Regions from separate parts of the Sphaerisporangium aureirubrum genome, predicted to be linked through region 3. Evidence: riboswitches for the same ligand, from Rfam matches in the RefSeq annotation. Region 3 holds a riboswitch; each other region holds the start of a gene.
The links. A riboswitch is a leader RNA that binds a small molecule or an ion and turns the genes downstream of it on or off. The one in region 3 is predicted to bind cyclic di-AMP.
Positions count from the first base shown of each region.

Region 1: another riboswitch for cyclic di-AMP. It lies ahead of ACFP1K_RS29580 (C40 family peptidase); the one in region 3 lies ahead of ACFP1K_RS05570 (CHAP domain-containing protein).
Region 2: another riboswitch for cyclic di-AMP. It lies ahead of ACFP1K_RS27325 (coiled-coil domain-containing protein); the one in region 3 lies ahead of ACFP1K_RS05570 (CHAP domain-containing protein).

Region 1 covers NZ_JBHSRF010000060.1:33,214-38,001, reverse strand. The annotation lists gene ACFP1K_RS29590 (NYN domain-containing protein) at 1-416, shown strand, start outside; gene ACFP1K_RS29585 (C40 family peptidase) at 666-1,613, shown strand; cyclic di-AMP (ydaO/yuaA leader) riboswitch at 2,092-2,250, shown strand; gene ACFP1K_RS29580 (C40 family peptidase) at 2,273-2,887, shown strand; gene ACFP1K_RS29575 (SDR family oxidoreductase) at 3,319-4,005, opposite strand; gene ACFP1K_RS29570 (winged helix-turn-helix transcriptional regulator) at 4,096-4,578, opposite strand; gene ACFP1K_RS29565 (hypothetical protein) at 4,693-4,788, shown strand, end outside.
Region 2 covers NZ_JBHSRF010000051.1:20,783-25,570, forward strand. The annotation lists gene ACFP1K_RS27315 (DeoR/GlpR family DNA-binding transcription regulator) at 1-345, shown strand, start outside; gene galT (galactose-1-phosphate uridylyltransferase) at 342-1,412, shown strand; cyclic di-AMP (ydaO/yuaA leader) riboswitch at 1,486-1,623, shown strand; gene ACFP1K_RS27325 (coiled-coil domain-containing protein) at 1,658-2,596, shown strand; gene ACFP1K_RS27330 (M50 family metallopeptidase) at 2,633-3,937, opposite strand; gene ACFP1K_RS27335 (LuxR C-terminal-related transcriptional regulator) at 4,191-4,788, shown strand, end outside.
Region 3 covers NZ_JBHSRF010000005.1:162,501-167,288, reverse strand. The annotation lists gene ACFP1K_RS05580 (DUF6716 putative glycosyltransferase) at 1-920, opposite strand, end outside; gene ACFP1K_RS05575 (hypothetical protein) at 917-1,903, opposite strand; cyclic di-AMP (ydaO/yuaA leader) riboswitch at 2,230-2,377, shown strand; gene ACFP1K_RS05570 (CHAP domain-containing protein) at 2,387-3,067, shown strand; gene ACFP1K_RS05565 (ABC transporter substrate-binding protein) at 3,526-4,788, shown strand, end outside.

The DNA.
Region 1 (4,788 bases), on a different contig from region 3:
ACGACCCCGCGCTGCTCGACCAGCTGCTGGCCATCCCGCACCTCCACCTCATCGTGGACGGCTACAACGTCACCAAGTCCGGCTATCCCGCGCTGACCCTGGTCGACCAGCGGGCGCGGCTGCTGACCGGCCTCGGAGGCCTGGCGGTGCAGAGCCGGGCCGAGGTGACCTGCGTGTTCGACGGCGCCGAGCTGAACGGCCCGGTCCAGGTGTCGGCGCCGCGCGGGGTGCGGGTGCTGTTCAGCGAGCCGGGGGAGATCGCCGACGACCTCATCCGCCAGCTGGTCCGGGCCGAGCCGCCCGGCCGCGCGGTGGCCGTGGTGTCGACCGACCGCGAGGTGGCCGACTCGGTGCGCCGCATGGGCGCCCGTCCGGTCCCCGCGGCGCTGCTGCTGCGCCGTCTCGGCCGGGCCTGACTCCGTTCCTGACAGCGGTTCTGACAACCCCGGTGATGCCCCGGTGGGCCGCGGGGTGCTCCTGGGGCGCCCCTTAATCCCAGATACGGGTGTGAACTGGGGTTGCCCGGCCAAAACATTTCGGGTCTAAAGCTAGAGCGGACCTTACCGTTTCTGTAGGATCACGCCCCAGGTGTCACAGTTGTCGCACTTGAGGAGGCTGGGTTCCCCGTGGCCGTGCGAGGTGTCCGGAGGTTCGGACGCGTACCGGTGACCGGTGTTCTCGTCGCCGCGGTACTGGTGACCCAGGCGGCCGGGGCGGTGGCCGAGCCGAAACCCACCATCGCCCAGACCAAGGCGCGGCTCGCCAAGCTGGACGCCCAGGCGGACAAGGTCGTCGACAAGTACAACGACGCCGGCGAGAAGTACAAGAAGGCCCGCAAGGAGTACAACGCCGTCAACGGCCGCTTCAAGCAGCAGATCGAGCGGGCCGACGAACTGCGGGCCGGCCTGGTGTCGGTCGCGGTGAGCAGCTACCAGTCGGGCGACCTGCTGTCCTGGCCGAACCTCGTCACCACCGGCGACCCCGAGGCGCTGCTGGCGGGCCTCGCCTCCATCGACCAGATGTCGGCGCGGCGCTCGCAGACGCTGACCGAGTACGAGGACGCGATGAGCTCGCTCAAGGGCGAGCGGGACAAGGCCAAGGGCGCCTACGACAAGGCGCTGAAGCTGTTCGAGGACCTTCGCGGGCAGAAGAAGGACGTCGAGAAGCTGGTCGGCGAGCAGGAGCGCCTGCTGCGCAGGCTGAACGCCTTCAACGCGGGCAACCCCAACAGCGCCGGCGTCAAGTACAACGGCCCCGCCTCCGGCAACGCCCGCACCGCCCTCCAGTTCGCCTACGCCCAGATCGGCAAGCCGTACCGCTACGGCGGCACCGGCCCCGGCGCCTGGGACTGCTCCGGCCTCACCCAGAAGTCCTGGGCCGCCGCCGGCGTCAGCCTCCCCCGCACCGCCGCCGGCCAGTACTCCTGGGGCGCCTCCCGGCGCGTCTCCCTGAACGCCCTGCAACCCGGCGACCTGCTGTTCGCCTCCGGCCTCGGCCACGTCGGCATGTACGCCGGCAACGGCCAGATGGTCCACGCCCCTCGCACGGGCGACGTGGTGAAGGTCGTCCCCCTGTCCTCCTACCGGGGTATTTTCGCCGCCGTACGGCCCTGAGCGCCGTCGTAGGGGTCGTGGCGGGGGAGACCTTCCCCTGGCGTTCTCGCGTCGGTCCGGCGCATTCCTGAGCGGTTTCAGTCGCCCGGTGTTTCCTGCCCGCCCGAATCCGTGGCTAGGGGCGGGACTTTATGGCGTCCCGAGGTGAGGGGCCGGCTCGTGGCTCCCCGTCAAGATCGATAACTCCTGTGGCTCGTGTGACTGGTGGGACTCACGGAGGGCTGAGTTGGCTCGTGTGTGAGCCGAATCACATTTGGCGGTAGATGTGGGAGTTAACCAGGCGTTTTCCATTTTGTGATCACTCGTTATGATCTAGAGATATCACTTGGGCTTTGCCAGTTCTTGGGGATCTGTGTAGCTTCTGGGCCGCGGCGAGCACGCCATGCCGTCGCGAGAAAGGCCGGTCGCCGCGGTGACCGGAATCACACACCCATCCATAAGGTCAATGGCTTCGTATGTCCCGCCATAAATGGCACAAGCCGTTGACCAGCCGAATCCGTGCGGCAAGGAGCGCGGAACCGGGGACCCAATAGGCCCTTTAGCGGGCTCTGGGGTGAATCAGTGGTTATTGCCGCTGTAGGGCGACTTCCAAGCCCGAATCCGTCAGCTAACCCGGTAGGCGAAAGTGGAAGAACTGAGGAGCGATCCTGTCCAGCACCATGTCCAACCCCCGCCTGTCGCGCTTCGCTCGCCTCTCCCTCGGGGGTGTCGTCCTCACCGTGACGGCTTCGGCCGGCGCTGTGGCGATCCAGACGACGGCCGGTGCCGCCACGGCGGAACCCGGCGCGGAGCAGGTCATCACGCCCCCCATCACGCTTGCCGCTCCCCCCACGGCGCCGAGGAGCGCCGCACCGGCCTCCGCCGGGAGCACCTCCGGCAAGAAGGCCAAACTGAGCAAGGCCGCCCGGCAGCGGATCAAGGCGGGCACCGCCGTGTCCGTGGCCAAGAAGCAGGTCGGTGACCCCTACCGCTGGGGCGCCAGCGGCCCGAACGCCTTCGACTGCTCGGGGCTGGTCATGTACTCGTGGCGCAAGGCGGGCGTGAAGCTGCCCCGCATCACGGGCAGCCAGTACCGCGCCGTCAAGAAGAAGGTCTCCTGGAAGAACCTCAAGCCGGGCGACCTGATGTTCTTCTCCGGCTTCGGGCACGTCGGCATGTACGTCGGCCACGGCAAGATGATCCACTCCCCGCACAGCGGCACCCGCGTCCAGATCAACAAGCTGAGCTCGTACCGTAAGGCCAGCTTCGTGGGCGCCGTCCGCCCGGGCGCCTGACCTCGGAATACCCTGAGGCGCGCCCTGGGACGTACTCCCTGACCCCGGACGGACCACGTCCGGGGCCGGGGGACGGGACCTCGTCCGTACGAGACCTCGTCCGTGTCGTGCCGGGGGTGAGCGCCTCCAAGGGGCGGGACGGAAGTCGTCCGCGTCCTGTCGCGGGGTGAACCCTCGCCAAGGGATCGGGACGGACACCACCGGTGTCCTGCCCGGCGCGAATCTCCCCGGAGATCGGGCCCCGGTCCCGGCCGCGCGGGGGTGAACCCTTCCGGGGCGAGGGCGTGCCGTCCGGGCCGTGCCCGGGATGAACCCTTCCAGGATCCCGGGCGTACCCCTTCAGGGGACCTCCCCTGAACCGGCAGGGCCCCGGCCACTCCCCACGTGGCCGGGGCCCTGCCTTTTGCTCTTCCGTGCCCGGACGGGGCGGCTCAGGCGTTCAGGGGGCGCGACAGCGCGGACTTGACCTGCCTGGTGGGCTCGTCGGCGAGCACCTCGGACAGGTCGCCGGCGATGGCGAGCATCGTCTGCTCGGCCACGTCCGCCGCGCTGATCTTGGGCGCGTCGGTCCACGCGCTCAGATCGGTGTCCACGAACCCCGAGTGCACCCCGACGACCAGCGTGCCCTGCTCGCGCAGGACCTGGCGCAGCGAGTCGGTCAGCGACCACTGCGCGGCCTTGGACGCCGCGTAGCCCGGCGCCACGGGCATCGCGGCCCAGGACGCCAGCGACAGCATGCTCACCAGGGCCCCGCCGCCGTTGCGGGCCAGCACGGGGGCGAACGCCCTGGCGACGGCCCAGGTGCCGAGGTAGTTGACCTCCATGGCCTGGCGGGCGCCGTCGAAGTCCCCCTCCAGCAACCTCGACGTCGTTCCCCCTACGCCCGCGTTGTTGATCACGATGGTGGCGTCCCCCGCCGTGACGGCCGCCGCCGCCACCTCGTCCGGCCTGGTGACGTCCAGCCGCAGCGGGATGAGATCCGGATCGGTGACCTTGCCGGGATCCCGCGCCCCCGCGTAGACCCTGGCGGCCCCGTGCTCCAGCAACGCCCGCGCGAACGCGTACCCGATCCCCCGGTTGGCCCCGGTCACGACGGCCACCGCTCCCTTGATGTCCATGTCCCGTCCCCCTCACTGCGGGCCGCCCGTGCGGGGGCGGGCCACGCCGATGAATGCAACGGTTCCCAGGGTAGGGGTCTGGATATAGTTTTACAACTCAGGAGGCGATTCGGGCGAAGGGGGGACCATGAGCACATCCGTGTCGGGCACCTCGCGGCCGTCGCCGTCCACGAATCCGACGTACACGGTTCGCGCGTTCTCCCGCGTCCTGCGCAGCATCGACGGGCCGGCCGGCCGCGGCCGGTGGACGTCGCCCCACTGCTGCAACGAGGCCAGCACCACCCGGAGGTCCCGCCCCGCCCGCGTGAGGTGGTAACTCTCCCGGTGCCTGCTCCCCGGCTCCTGGTACGCCCGGGTCCGCAGGACCCCGGCCTCGACCAGCGTCTTCAGCCGGGCGCTCAGCAGGTTCGGCGCGATCCCCAGCGCCCCCCGTATCTCCGCGAACCGATGCCGTCCGGCGAAGATCTCTCGCAGCACCAGGAACGTCCACCGTTCCCCGAGCACCTGCAGACTCCGCTCGATCGAGCACGCCGGCTCATCCGCCCCCTGCGAGTCCTTGGGAAGGTCGCTCACCGTTCATCCCTTTCGAAGCCCCACCCTGACTACTCTACTTACACTCAGCCCGGCCGAGCGTCCTCCCGGCAGGCGTTCACGCTGCCGCCAGGGGGCAGACGGTAGATTGCCACCATGCGCGTCGTCTGGCTGTGGGCCGTGGGGGCCGGGCTGCTGGTCGCGCTGACCGGGCCTCCGGGGTCGCCCGGTCCCTCCGCGGCGTCGTCCCGT
Region 2 (4,788 bases), on a different contig from region 3:
GCGGTGGGCGCGGTGCGCACACTGAACGTCGACACACTGATGCTCGGCGTGCACGGCATGAGCGCGCGGGCCGGGTTCAGCACCCCGAACCTGCTGGAGGCCGAGACCGACCGCGAGCTGATCGCGGCGGCGCAGCGGCTGGTCGTGCTGGCCGACCACACCAAGTGGGGCACGGTGGGCTTCAGCACGATCGCCAGGCTGGAGGAGGCCGACGTGCTGATCAGCGACACCGGCCTGCCGGAGGAGGCGCGCGAGGCCCTGGCCGAGCGGGACTGCTCGCTCATCCTGGCCGACCCCGCGGAGAGCGGCGGCACCGAGAGGGAAAGCGAGGTGGCCGGGGGATGAAACGCACGATCACTCATCTGGCCGACGGACGCGAGCTCATCTATTTCGACCGCGCGGACGACGCCGACCGCGGCGCGCCCGACACCCGCGACCTGCCGCCCCGCCCGCCGTCGTCGCAGCTGCGCTACGACCCGCTGCTGGACGAGTGGGTGGCGGTCGCCGGGCACCGGCAGGGCCGCACCTTCCTCCCCCCGGCCGACCAGTGCCCGCTGTGCCCGTCGGCGCCGGGGCGGCTCACCGAGATCCCGGCCGCGGACTACGACGTCGCGGTCTTCGAGAACCGCTTCCCGTCCTTCAGTTTCGTGCCGGGCGAGTACGAGCAGGTGGGCGGGCTCAGCGAGGTACGGCCCGGCGTGGGCCGGTGCGAGGTGGTGTGCTTCACCTCCCGGCACGACTCGTCGTTCTCCGCCCTCTCCCCCGCGCAGGTCGATCTGGTGCTCCAGGCGTGGGCGGACCGCACGGCCGAGTTGTCCGCGCTGCCCGGGGTGGAGCAGGTGTTCTGCTTCGAGAACCGCGGCGCCGAGATCGGCATCACGCTGGCCCACCCGCACGGGCAGATCTACGCCTATCCCTACCTAACCCCGCGCACCCGGCAGATGCTCGGCTCCGCCGCGCGGTACCGGGACCGCACCGGCGGCGACCTGTTCGCGGACGTGCTGGCGGCCGAGCGGGCGGAGGGCACGCGGGTGGTCGCGGCCGGCGAGCACTGGACGGCGTTCGTGCCCGCCGCGGCGCGCTGGCCGTTCGAGGTGCACGTCTACCCGAACCGCCGGGTGCCCGACCTGAACGCCCTGGAGCCCGAGGAGCGGGCGGAGTTCGGCACCCTGTACACCGGGGTGCTACGGCGGCTGGACGGGCTGTTCGGGGTGCCGATGCCGTACGTCGCGGCCTGGCACCAGGCGCCGGTGCGGGAGGGGCGCGATCTGGCGTACCTGCACCTGGAGCTGTTCAGCGTCCGGCGGGCCAAGGAGAAGCTGAAGTACCTCGCGGGGTCGGAGTCGGCGATGGGGGCGTTCGTCAACGACGTGCTGCCCGAGGAGGCCGCGCGGATGCTGAGGGATGCCTAGTTTCGCCCAATTTGTCCGATGAGTCGCCACAAGGCGCTGCAGAGTACTAGCATCCCATCCATTCCCGCCGGTAACGGCGGTCACGCCTAATCCCTGGCGCCTCGCCAGGGAACCGGGGACCCAGTGGTTTCTGGGGTGAATCCACCTCGTGTGGTAGGGCGACTCCGGCCCGAACCCGTCAGCTAACCCGGTCGGCGGATGGAGAGGAGAAGGCTCTGCCGCGCACTACCGGCGGTTCCGTGGTCATGGCCGCGTGTGTTCTGCTCATGGCCGGGCTGGTGCCCGGCCAGGCGGTGGCGGGAGCCGCCGCCCCCAAGCCCACCGAGAAGGAACTCAAGGCCCAGCTCGCGTCGCTCACCAAGAAGATCGACAAGCTGATCGCCGAGTACAACGCCAAGCGCGTCGCCGTCGGCAAGGCCAAGGCCGCCGAGAAGGCGGCGCGCGACCGGCTGAAGTCCGCCGAGGCGGCGTACGCCCTGGCCCAGTCGCAAGTGCGCGACATCGCCCAACTGCGCTACCAGGCCGGCGGCCTCGGGCTGGTGGGCGAGCTGATGTCCCCCGGGTACGGCGGCGCCGCGATGTTCGAGCAGCTCCAGGCCGAGCAGAGCGCCCGGCTGAGCGGGTTCGCCTCCGCCCGCGACACCCGCAAGCAGGCCGCGGGCGACGCCGAGAAGCTCACCGCCGAGCTGCGGGACGACATGACCGAGGTCTCCGGGCAGCGCAAGGACGCCGAGAAGCTGATCGACGAGATCAAGGACAAGCTGGACAAGCTGATCCCCACGGCCCCCGGCAAGCGGGCCAACGGCGCCTGGGCGCCCGAACTCCCCACCGGGAGCGACAACATCACCCCGCGCACCCGGCTGATGCGCGCCGAGGTGCGGAGCCACTTCACACTGCGCTTCCCGGTCGGCTGCTACCGCGCGGAGACCAGCGGCGAGCACCCGCTCGGCCGCGCCTGCGACTTCATGCTGAGCTCGGGCGGCGCGCTGCCCGCCGCCGGAGACGCCGCCCTCGGCAACGAGATCGCGGCCTGGATCATCAAGAACGGCGGCAAGCTCGGCGTCAAGTACGTGATCTACCGCCAGCGCATCTACAACCTGGGCTTCCCCGGCTGGCGCCCCATGTCCGACCGCGGCGGCGTCACTGCCAACCACTTCGACCACGTGCACATCTCGATGTACTGACCGGCCCGGGGCACGGGCCGGTCAGATGGGGCCCGGTCAGCCGGACAGGCGGATCGGGTTGACGATGTCGGCGTAGATGAGCAGGGTGCTCATGACCAGGAGCACGGCCACCACGGCGTAGGTCAGGGGCAGGGCCTTGGCGATGTCGACGTAGGAGGGGGCCGGGCGGCGGCGCAGGCGGGCGTAGGCGCGCTTGATGCCCTCCCACAGGGCGCCGGCGATCTGGCCGCCGTCCAGGGGCAGCAGCGGGACCAGGTTGAACATGCCGATCGCGAGGTTCACCAAGGCGAGCAGCTGGATCAACGAGATGATCTTGGTGTCCAGGGGGGCGGCGGACGCGGCGATCTCGCCGCCGATCCTTCCCGCGCCGACGATGCTGGCGGGGCTGTTGATGTCACGCTTGGCGCCACTGAAGGCGGCGTCCCAGACGCCGCCGATGCGCTCGGGGAAGCGGGCCAGCGACGCGGCGGTGCGGGCGGTGAAGTCCCACATCGTGCCGGCGACGAAGCCGAGGTTCTGACGTTCGACGACCACCACGGGGCTCACACCGAGGAAGCCGGCGTTCTTCTCGATCTTGGCTGGGTCGTCCGCCGAGGGCCGGTCCTGCGCGATGAGCGTCGGGGTGAGGGTCAGCGGCGTGCCGTTCCGCTCGACCTGGACGGCGATCGGCCCGGCGCCGTGCTGACGGATCAGCTTGGTGGCCTGCTCCCAGCTGGTGACCGGGGTGCCGCCCACGGCCACGATCTTGTCGTTGGCCCGCAGGCCGGCCACGGCGGCGGGGGACGCGACGTGCGCGGAGGTGCACTCCTGGCCCTTCTGCTGCTCCTGGACGGTCATGACGCACTTGGAGACGGCGGCCACGACCGGCTGGGCGACCTGGATGCCGAACCCCATCAGCACGACCGCGAAGAGCACGAAGGCGAGCACGAAGTTCATCGCGGGGCCACCCACGAAGATGATCAGGCGCTGCCACCAGGGCTTGCGGTACAGGACGCGGTCCTCGTCACCCGGCCTGACCTCCTCCAGGGACGCCTGCCTGGCGCTCTCGATGAGCCCCTGCCAGTAGCCGGTGGAGAGGTTGCGCAGCTTGCCCTGATCCTGCGGGCGCGGCGGGAGCGGGCCGATCATGCGGATGTAGCCGCCGAGCGGAATCCATTTCACGCCGTATTCGGTTTCCTTGGTCCGCTTGGACCACAGCGTGGGCCCGAAACCGACCATGTACTGGGTGACCTTCACCCCGAAGAACTTGGCGGGGACCAGGTGGCCGATCTCGTGCAGGGCAATCGACGCCATCAACCCGAGGAAGAAGATGAGAAACCCGGCCACGACGAGCCAGCTCATAGCTGCTGCCCCCCACCTGCGGAGAAGATGTGTTGGGTTTGGATTGCCCTCTCCGAGACTAACCGAACTCGGGGATGGCCCGGTCCCACCGGGTTAATCATCTTCACACCGACCAACCGTAGGAGTGACTTGCGCACGGTGCACCGAATCGGGAGACTGCATTGACGGTAAGCAATCATCTCGACACCGTGGGATATGACTCGGTTAAGTAACATTTGCCGGATTCAGCGCCACAATGCCCCCTAGGAGAACCTTGATACGCATCCTGGTTGCCGAACATCTCCCCCTTGTCCGGCGGGGACTGGTGGCCTCGCTGGACGCGGAGAAGGATCTCACGGTGATCGCCGATGTGGCCTGTGGTGAGTACGTCGTGCCGGCGGCGCTGGAACTCGACCCCGACGTCGCCGTGATGGACGTGGACCTCCCCGACCTCGACGGACTGACCGCCGCGGCCCGCCTGCACGAGAAGGCGCCACGCTGCAGGGTACTGCTGCTGTCCGCGCAGCCCAATCCGGGGCAGGTGCGGCGGGCCTTCGCCGCGCACGCCCTCGGTTTCCTCAGCATCGACGTGGCCCCCGAGCCGCTGGCGGACGGCATCCGCAGGGTCGCCTCGGGGCGCAAGGCCGTCGACTCCGACCTGGCGATCGCCGCGCTGACCTCGGCGGACAACCCGCTGACCCCTCGGGAGATGGACGTGCTGCGGCTGGCGGCGCAGGGTTCGGCCTCCAAGGAGATTGCCGCGAAGCTGTATCTGTCCGTGGGAACGGTCCGAAATCATCTGTCGCGGGTCATGTACAAGACCGGGGCGCGCAACCGCCTGGACGCCGTGCGCATCGCCAGCGAGGCCGGAT
Region 3 (4,788 bases):
CTGTCCTCGAACACCAGGTTGATCATCTCGGCGCTGACCCCGAAGTCGGACAGCACGAGCAGCGGCACCTGGGCGGCGATCGCCTCCAGCGCGGCGGTGGAGCTGACCGTGACGAACCCGGCCGCCGCGGCCAGGTGCTCGTGCATCGCGCCGGCGGCGAACCGCACCGCCCCGGCGGGCACGGTCCCGGCCTCGGCGAGGTCGCGCCAGAGCCGCTCGTAGTGGTGCCGCTCGTTGTGGGTCTGGCGCTCGGTCTCCAGCGCCCGCAGCTTCACCACCACGTCCAGGTCGGGACGGCGGGCGGCCAGCGCGGCCAGCGCCAGCAGGATGCCCTCGCGCTCCTCGCGCCGCCGCGGCACCTTGGCCTGGGTAGCGAACACCACCCGGTCGCCCGCCGCGGAGAACGCCGGGCGGGCGGTGGCGTGGTCGAGGTAGGGCAGCCGGGCCAGCGCGACGGTCCCGGTGGCGCCGAGCTCCTTGCCGATGCGGCCGAACTCGTCGACCTCCTTGCCGCTGTGCACGACGAACAGGTCGCAGCCGCCGCGGAAGAGCCACGCCTTCTCGGTGGCGGGGATCGAGATGCCCGGCAGGCCGGACACGAACACCGGGCGAGGGCTCATCCCGTCGAACACGCCGCTCACCAGCACGTCGACCACCGGCCCGGTGCAGGCGACCAGCACCACGTCCGGCCTGGTCCGCTCGGCGAGGCGCCGCAGCCCCCGCGCGGAGGCCACGGCCGGCGGGTCGCCCGCGGCGTACCCGGTGCCGCTGACCGCGGCGGCGATCTGCGCCTCGGACGGGGTGATCGGCGTCCGCACGACGGCGAGCGTCCGCGTCCAGTCCGCCGGGAGTTGGTCGAGCAGGCCCGCCGCCCACTTCAGATAGCTGTCGGAGTCGGCGACGGCGAGAACCCGGGTCAAGGAGCAGCCCTTTCGTGCGCGAACATCTGCAGGTGGGACCGGAGCGAGTCGGTGGCCGTGGGGGTCCACCAGTCGTCCGGGACGTCGACGGTCTCCACCGGCACGCCGCGCGCGGACAGCAGCACGCGCAGCGAGGTCACGGCGGTGGAGGGCAGGCTGAGCACGCGCTGGCCCGGCCGCAGGTCACGCAGGGTCATCTCGACCGGCGCTCCGCCGTCGTACACGGTGACCCCGGGATGGTCGCGCACCGCGGCGAGATCTCCGGGATCTTCCCGCCGGTGCGGATAGTACGCCACCGGGCCTTCCAGGGCGAACAGCCACGAGAAGTAGCGATCCCGGTGGATCAGCCCGTTGCGCACCAGCGAGGTGCCGAGCACGACAGTGCTCTCCGGCGGGCGGGGGTGCGCGGCGGCGGGCTGGGAGCGCAGCCAGGCGAAGTCGTGGGTGATCAGCTCGGCCCCGAGGCTCCGCACCGACGCGGCCAGCGCGGCGGGGACGGGCAGCGCGGTGAATATCGTCAGCCTGCCGGCGCGGGCGGCGGCGCGCAGGCGCAGCGCGGCGGCGGTGCCGAGGGCCCGGCGCGACCAGGTGGCGTCGGCGCGGGCGCGCAGCAGGGGCGTGCCCGGCCGGGCGGTGAGCAGTTCGAGCAGGCGGATGGTGGCGAGGCCGTCGTCGACCACGACCATGCGGCGCGGCACGGAGCCGAGCGCGGTGAGCTGCATGCGGCCGGAGAAGGCGTCGCCGAGCACCCAGGACTCGCGGCGGCCCGGCCGGGGCATGCGCTCCTCGGCGGTGTCCAGGCGCAGGCCCTCGGGCAGCGCGAGGGACGCCAGCTCCCTGCGGGTCACCCGCAGCCCCGGCAACTTCGCCCTGGCCATCACCTGGAGACCGGGCCCCACCACTCCGGCGTACCTCGCCTCGACCGCGCAGAGCAGCTGGAGGGGCGACTCCACCCAGGCGACGGCCGACCCCTGCTCCCGCACGCGGCTTCGACCGATCCTCTCCACGCCGGGTAATGAGACGTTCACGACGTAGGCAACCTAGTGCCACGACCCTACGCGGCGGGTAACGTCCGGTGAACGGCGGACAACAGGCGAAGGTCATGCGGCGCGGGGCCCCTGGTGAGGCCCATAGGTTTGCCGTCTCCAGGCCGGAGCAGCCTAAGTGGTTTGTCCTGTTTGCGCCTCTTTGTCCGATGTATTACTGTGAGGGGACTCCTGGTCTAGGAAACGCCTGAACAGGTAACTTCCTGGTCCGGGAGCAGGCCGGAGCGAGACAGGTCCGCCGCGGAGATCCATCTCCCGCCATCACGCTCCGGACGCCGAGTCCGCTCCCACGCGGAGCCGGGGACCCACCTTTCCGGGGTGAATCGGAGCGCCGTTCCCACAGGCGCGCCGTAGGGCGACTTCCAGGCCCGAACCCGTCAGCTAACCCGGTAGGCGCCTTTGGAAGAAGGAGCTCTCCCTTTGTCAACGTTCACGCAGCGACTCATGGACGCCCCACGACATCGCGTGATCGGGCTGGCCCTCGGTGGCCTCGTCATGGCCCAGGTGGTCACCGGAACCGCGCTCGCCCACGCCGACGGCCCGCCGTCCGACGCCATCGCCAAGGTCGCCTCCGCCGAGGCGCACGGCGAGCCTCGCTCGGTGAGCAAGGTCACCGCCGAGCAGGTGCTCCGCCTGGCCGAGTCCCAGGTCGGCATCTCCGAGGACAGCGCGGGGGGTGGCACCAAGTTCCAGGCATGGTACATGGCGAGCCCCCGGGCGCAGCAGACCATCGCCCGTGACACCGGCAAGATCTCGGACTACGCCAACGCGGCGTGGTGCGACATGTTCGTCTCCTGGGTCGGCGAGCAGCTCGGCATCCAGGACACGATGGGCCAGGACGCCTACACCGTCCAGCACGCCAAGTGGTTCGAGGCCCAGGGCCGCTGGGGCACCGCACCCAAGCCCGGCGCCGTGGTGTTCTTCGACTGGAACGGCGGCGGCATCGACGGCATCGACCACGTCGGGTTCGTCGTCCAGGACAACGGTGACGGCACCATCAAGACCGTCGAGGGCAACACCGGGAACGGCGTGGTCGAGATCCGCACCCGCCCGACCTACCAGGTGGCCGGCTACGGCTACCCGAGTTACGCGGCGGCCTGACCGCGGACCCCCCGCACGAACCGGGCGGGCGTTCCAGATCACCCACTCCCAGGGACGCCCGCCCTTCCCGCCGCCGCACGGCCGAACCAGCCCGCAACCGGCCGTGCGGCGGCACCTTCTTGTCTGTCTTTTGCGGAGGACTGTGCCGGTAGCGATGGGAGCGCTCCCAATACCGGCAATGGCCTTTTTGCCGCTTATCATCACATTCCATGCTTCTGGGAACCTCAGGAGTAACAGTTAGGTTTCGGCATATTGACGCCAGCGTTGCCCGTCGGGGACCCTTCGTGGGAGCGCTCCCAAATCTCGCCCGCGGGACCATGCCACCCGCGGTTCACGACTGAGGGATCCAGCACATCGCGGGGCCCGACTGTCGGGGCCGGCCCTCGATGCATCTCCCAATGATCGGGCAACCACCTTGAGAGGGGTCCGGAATGATGAACACAATGCGCCGCGGCAGGATGCTCGCGGTCGCATCGGTGATGACGGTCGCGCTTGGCATCACTGCCGCATGCTCGTCCGGCGGAGGCTCCGGCGAAGGAGGCGGCGCGTCGTCAGCGGCGCCGGAGAAGATCACCCTTACTCTGCAGACCTTCGGCGGAGGCACCAACTTCGGCTACAAGGCCGCAGTGGAGAAGTGGAACGCGGAACACCCGAACGTCCAGGTCAAGTACAACAACCTGACCGATAGCTTCGAGAACGTGTACTGGCCGCAGATGCTGCAGTGGCTTCAGTCGGGCACCGGTGCCGGCGACGTCGTCGGCATCGACGAGGGCGGCATGGGTCTGGCCAAGGCCCGTCCCCAGTTCTTCACCGACCTCAGCCAGTACGGCGTGCAGAGCCGCCAGGCCGACTTCCCCGCGTGGAAGTGGGAGAACGGCATCAACGCCGACGGCAAGCTCTTCGCCCTCGGCACCGACGTCGGCGGCATGAGCATCTGTTACCGCACCGACCTGTTCGAGAAGGCGGGCCTGCCCACCGACCGGGCCGAGGTGTCCGGGCTGTGGAAGACGTGGGACGACTTCATCAAGGTCGGCCAGCAGTTCCAGGGCAAGGCCAAGGGCGCGAAGTTCGTCGACAGCGTCAACACCATCTACAACGTGGTGTTGTCGCAGGAGGCCGCCAAGAACGGCAACGTCACCTACTTCGACAAGAACCAGCAGCTGATCGCCGACAAGAACCCCGCGGTCAAGACCGCGTTCGACTTCACGCAGAAGATCAGCAAGGCGGGCCTCACCGCCAAGCTGCAGAACTTCACCGACCCGTGGAACACCGGATTCGTCAAGTCGCAGTTCGCGACGCTCGGCTGCCCGGGCTGGATGCTCGGCGTGGTCTCCGGCACCGCCGGTGACGAGTTCAAGGGCAAGTGGGACGTCGCGACCGTGCCCGGTGGCGGCGGCAACTGGGGCGGCTCCTGGCTGGCCGTGCCCAAGCAGTCCAAGCACCCGAAGGAGGCCGCCGAGCTGGCCAGCTACCTGACCAGCCCCGAGGCTCAGCTGATGGCGTTCAAGGAGGGCGGCAACCTCCCGAGCACGATCCCGGCCCAGGACAACCCTGAGCTGCAGAGTGCCAAGAACGAGTACTTCAACAACGCGCCGATCGGCGAGATCTTCGGCCCGTCCATCAAGAGCCTCCAGCCGACCTTCCTCGGTGAGAAGCACGCGCAGGTGAAGGCCGCGGTCGAGCAGGTCGTCATCGGCATGGACCAGGGCGCGGTGCCCTAC